One region of the Bacillus sp. FJAT-53060 genome, then DNA from elsewhere that is predicted to be linked to it. Evidence: predicted binding sites of a transcription regulator. Region 1 holds the regulator's gene; the other holds the start of a gene.
What was found. The regulator LexA, encoded in region 1, represses DNA repair genes until DNA is damaged. The targets are predictions, from matches to a motif close to CGAACATATGTTCG.

Region 1 (2,406 bases):
TTTCTATTTGAAGACTCAACACTCTTTTTTAATTATTGAATATACTGTCGTGATGAATGTCTAAGAAAGTGGTGTTTAGTATGTATTATCCATATGAAGGTATGTGGAATGGGTACTCATACGATAGGCAGGTACAAAGCTTGCCGTCGCTTCCTATTCCTCAGGTTGGAGGATTTTCTGGCTTACCAATGGGAGGGGGAGCGACTGGGCCAAGGCAAGGTTCAGGCGCACAATCAGCCCCGCCCGCTCCGCCGCAGCATATTATATCCCAGTATCAGCAAGCAGTCTCTCAGCCTCAAAGTATGCTGCCACTTATTTCAGGGCAAAGTGTCAGTGGAGGTCAACAAACTGTTCAATTTGCAGCCGGGTGTAATAGACGATGGACCATTGTGTTCCTTAGAAACGGTCAAGTATTTCTAATGTATGTAATTTCATCACAGCCTTTTGGCCGTACAACGGGCTTTATATGGCCGTATTTTACATTTGGTTCCTTCCCAAGCTCAAGTATTCTTGCTTATTCTTGCTCATAAAAAAAAGCCGGTTCTCATCAGCAGTTGATGAAATACCGGCTTTTTTTAATGAATATTTCTAAATACACCAATTACTTTACCTAGTATACTTACATTCTGTAAAATAATCGATTCCATTGATGGGTTCTCTGGCTGTAATCTAAAGTGCGTATCTTCTTTATAAAAACGTTTCACTGTTGCTTCATCTTCCTCTGTCATAGCGACCACAATATCCCCATTGTTGGCGGTGCTTTGCTGACGCACAATGACATAGTCCTTGTCCAATATTCCTGCATCAATCATACTTTCTCCCATAATTTCAAGCATAAATACTTGTTCATCTGGCGCTGCAAAAGTTTCTGGAAGAGGGAAGTATTCTTCTACATTCTCAACAGCCGTGATAGGTAAACCCGCTGTGACTTTTCCAATGACTGGAACATTCATTACAGCATTCTTTGAAATATTCATTTCCTCTTCATCTAGTACTTCGATGGCTCTAGGCTTCGTCGGGTCTCTTCTGATTAAGCCCTTTGTTTCTAGTCTAGCTAAATGTCCATGGACGGTTGAACTAGATGCTAGACCGACAGCTTCACCAATTTCACGAACGGATGGGGGATAACCCTTGCTTTTTACTTCTTCTTTGATGAATTTCAGGATATCGAGTTGTCTTTTTGATAGCTTCGTCATCTTTTGCACCTCAAAACGTCAATTTTAAAGAAATTATAGCATGTTTTTCCTAACAGTACAAACATAGGTTCGAAAAAAGGTTTTGACAGAAACATCTGTTCGCATTTATAATAAGTGACAGGAAGAGCGAACGTATATTCTATTAGGAGAGATGATATTATGAGGTTAAAAGAATCGATTATTTTTATTGCACTATTCTCATTCATCGTTGGCATATTTCTTTCACTTATTGCAGCCACAAGCCATAATAATCCAAATCAATATGTTAAAATAGAGGTTCAATCAGGTGATACTCTTTGGGGGTTAGCTGATCAAGTAAACGATAGCAAATCAATCGATAAAAATGCGTTTATTGACTGGGTAACCGAACACAATGATCTTGCTTCAACTGAAATCCAGCCTGGAGACATCCTTGTGATACCTGTCAAAAAAGAGCATCCAGTCGTATATCAACTTGCAACAGTCCGGTAGAAAGGTTGATTAAAAACATGAACGCAATAATTTATGCGAGAGTGAGTACTGTCAAAGAAGAGCAGGAAACCTCACTGAAAAGACAAGAAGAAGAACTTCGAGCTTTAGCTGCTTTGTACAAGATGAATGTGGTCAAAGTCGTGAAAGAGAAAGCAAGTGGATACGAACTAGATCGTGATGGTGTTTTTGAGATGCTTGCTACGATGAAAGAAGAGTCAATAGATGCTGTTCTTATTCAAGATGAGACACGCCTTGGAAGAGGGCAAGCAAAAATTGGGCTTCTTCATTGTCTTTTTAAAGAGAAAGTAAAAGTGTATAGCGTTTTTCATAGAGGAGAGCTTGAGCTTTCAGAAGCTGATGAAATGGTCATTGAAATTGTAGGAATTGTAGAAGAGTATCAACGAAAAATTCATAACCTGAAAATAAAGCGGGGAATGAAAAAAGCTGTTGAGCGCGGGTATCAGCCTGAGCTGAATTTAAAACACCAGGATCAGGCGCCTGGTCGTGAGCGTATTGAAGTACCGATTTCAGAAATTGTTCGCTTAAGAAAAAACAACATGACGTTCGCCGAAATTGCAGAGACGCTTCAGGCACTTGGCTTTGACATCTCAAAGGCAACAGTGCATAGAAGGTATCAGGAATACGAAAAAGGTCTTTCTTCTTAAAGTGTGATTTGTTGTAAAAGTGAATGATATTTAGTAGTATGTAGAGAAAATGTTTTAAAGGAGTTTGTCATGAT
Region 2 (2,406 bases), on a different contig from region 1:
GACATCATTAACTTATTAAATGTAAATAGTATCCATGTGGAAACAGAATAAAAACAGACAAGCCGCTTGAAAGGAGAGCGGCTTTTGTTATGCGGAGTAATCATTTCGATTGTTAAGCTGGCCACGAGAAAACCAATTCTTTTTGTACAAGTATGCAATCACTTCAAGCGAACCTGACGGGGCCTTCCTTTGTTAAAATCAGATTTCGCAGATGGATATCTGAAGGGATTAACCCTTTCTGACGTGCTTCTTCTAGCGCATCATCTACCTGTTCAATCATTTGTTTTTTGATCGGAATTCCCTTCGTCAGGCATTCAGAATGTGTAGCCTTTAATATATTCCATTAAAATAAACTGATCCCCAGACTCATATATCTCAGGGTAGTATAAGGAACCGAAAAGTTTTTCGTAAATTGCTGCCTCTTTGTAGGCTATATTTTGATAAGCAGGGAAAAAGACTTTTAGCGCCATTTTCATACCGTCTTTCTTTTATGAAAATACATAGGCACTTCTTCCTTTGCCGCACAGCTCAAGCTCTGCCGGTTTTAAGGCGAGCTTATTAATGAAAAACGGTCATCCGGTAGAGAAATGGGTGATATAAAACATAACATATCAAATGAAGAATATAACGAGTGACCCTTAAAACATGACCGTGTGATTGATTTGGTTAATGTTTAGAAAAATGGGTCAAACTACATATGTCAATGCATCGATCTCAAGTTCTAAAGAGGTGTAAATAGTGAAAGTGAAGATGAAATGTTTCGTTACAGGACTTATCATGACAAGTGTGCTTTTTTTTGCTGCGGATATGGAAGGAAAAGAACACTTGCAAAGAGAGTCAAAAACCATGAACGTTCAGCTTGAAAAGGTCTATCTTGACGGCGATGTGAGTATTGAAAGACACCGGGCATCATTAGAAGACAAAGACACATTTTGGGCGCGTTATAAAGGCTGGACATTGGTAGAACAGCGAGAGGATTTTGCCCTTTTTAGAAAGCAAATTGATGATATATCCCCATTAAGTAAAGCAAATGGATATATCGGATTATCAGAGGACGGTGTGATTTCTACGTTTCATGGAAGGCCTGACGGGTGGGCGGAGCCTATACATCTTTTTTTTCAAATTGATACGTCCCGTTTAGAAAGTCATGTGGAGGAGCAGCTTGAGCAAGGCATTCCTTTTCGAACAAAAGATGAATTTGAGCAGGTGCTTGAGGTCATGAAACCTTATCGAAATGAAAGATCGTTTTAAAGCGTGTGACAGCTTGCCGGTGGGAAACCGCAGGCTGTTTTTCATGGTTTCACCATAAAAATGAACTGAGCGAACGTATGTTAACTTTTATTGCGGTTTTCTTTTCGATTTATGTTACAATGAAGAACAGTCAAAGAGGTGAAAACGGTGATAGAGTTTGTGAAAGGGACCATTGATTATGTGTGTCCCCAATATATTGTCATTGAAAATGGCGGAGTGGGATATCAAGTCTATACCCCAAATCCGTTTATCTATCAAGTAAATAAACAAGAAAAAATTTATACGTATCATTACATAAAGGAAGACGCGTTTTCGTTATATGGATTTCAAACAAGAGAAGAAAAAGCGTTGTTCACAAAACTGTTAAATGTCACAGGCATTGGACCAAAGGGTGCGCTTGCGATTCTTGCTTCCGGTGATCCTGGAGCTGTCATTTCAGCGATAGAACGTGAGGATGAAGCTTTCCTTATTAAATTCCCTGGTGTTGGTAAAAAAACAGCACGTCAGATCATTCTGGATCTGAAAGGAAAGCTCGGAGATGTGGTGCCAGAAATGATTGGCAACTTATATAACCACCAGGATCATATTCAGGTCGAAACGCAGCAAACCACATTAGATGAAGCGCTTGAAGCCTTAAGTGTTCTTGGGTACGGTGATCGTGAAATCAAAAAGGTTCTTCCATTATTAAAAGAAGAAAAGAATCTCACAACCGATCAATATGTAAAAAAAGCTTTACAAAAAATGTTGAAATAGGGTGATGTCTCATGGATGAAAGACTCGTCTCAACTGAAGCAGACAACCATGAATCAGCCATTGAGCAAAGTCTACGGCCACAGACGTTAAGCCAATATATTGGTCAGCAAAAAGTAAAGGATAATCTCAGCGTATTTATTGAAGCTGCCAAAATGAGGCAGGAAACGCTGGATCACGTCCTTTTATATGGGCCGCCTGGACTCGGGAAAACAACGCTTGCGTCGATTATTGCCAATGAAATGAATGTTCAGCTGCGTACAACGTCTGGACCTGCGATTGAGCGTCCTGGAGATTTGGCGGCCATCTTGACATCTCTTGAACCTGGCGATGTTCTTTTTATTGATGAAATCCATCGCTTGCAGCGTTCAATAGAGGAAGTGCTATATCCGGCGATGGAGGATT

Region 2: a site for LexA is predicted at 1,322-1,335, ahead of ruvA (Holliday junction branch migration protein RuvA). Genes of this name have one in related genera too.

The regions. Positions count from the first base shown of each region.
Region 1 covers NZ_JBAWSW010000030.1:19,592-21,997, forward strand. The annotation lists gene WAX46_RS11550 (hypothetical protein) at 81-530, shown strand; gene lexA (transcriptional repressor LexA) at 576-1,196, opposite strand; gene yneA (cell division suppressor protein YneA) at 1,356-1,667, shown strand; gene WAX46_RS11565 (YneB family resolvase-like protein) at 1,685-2,332, shown strand; gene WAX46_RS11570 (DUF896 domain-containing protein) at 2,402-2,406, shown strand, end outside.
Region 2 covers NZ_JBAWSW010000027.1:22,368-24,773, reverse strand. The annotation lists gene WAX46_RS10915 (hypothetical protein) at 1-51, shown strand, start outside; partial or broken gene WAX46_RS10910 (protein kinase family protein) at 88-563, opposite strand; gene WAX46_RS10905 (intercompartmental signaling factor BofC) at 751-1,251, shown strand; gene ruvA (Holliday junction branch migration protein RuvA) at 1,399-2,004, shown strand; gene ruvB (Holliday junction branch migration DNA helicase RuvB) at 2,016-2,406, shown strand, end outside.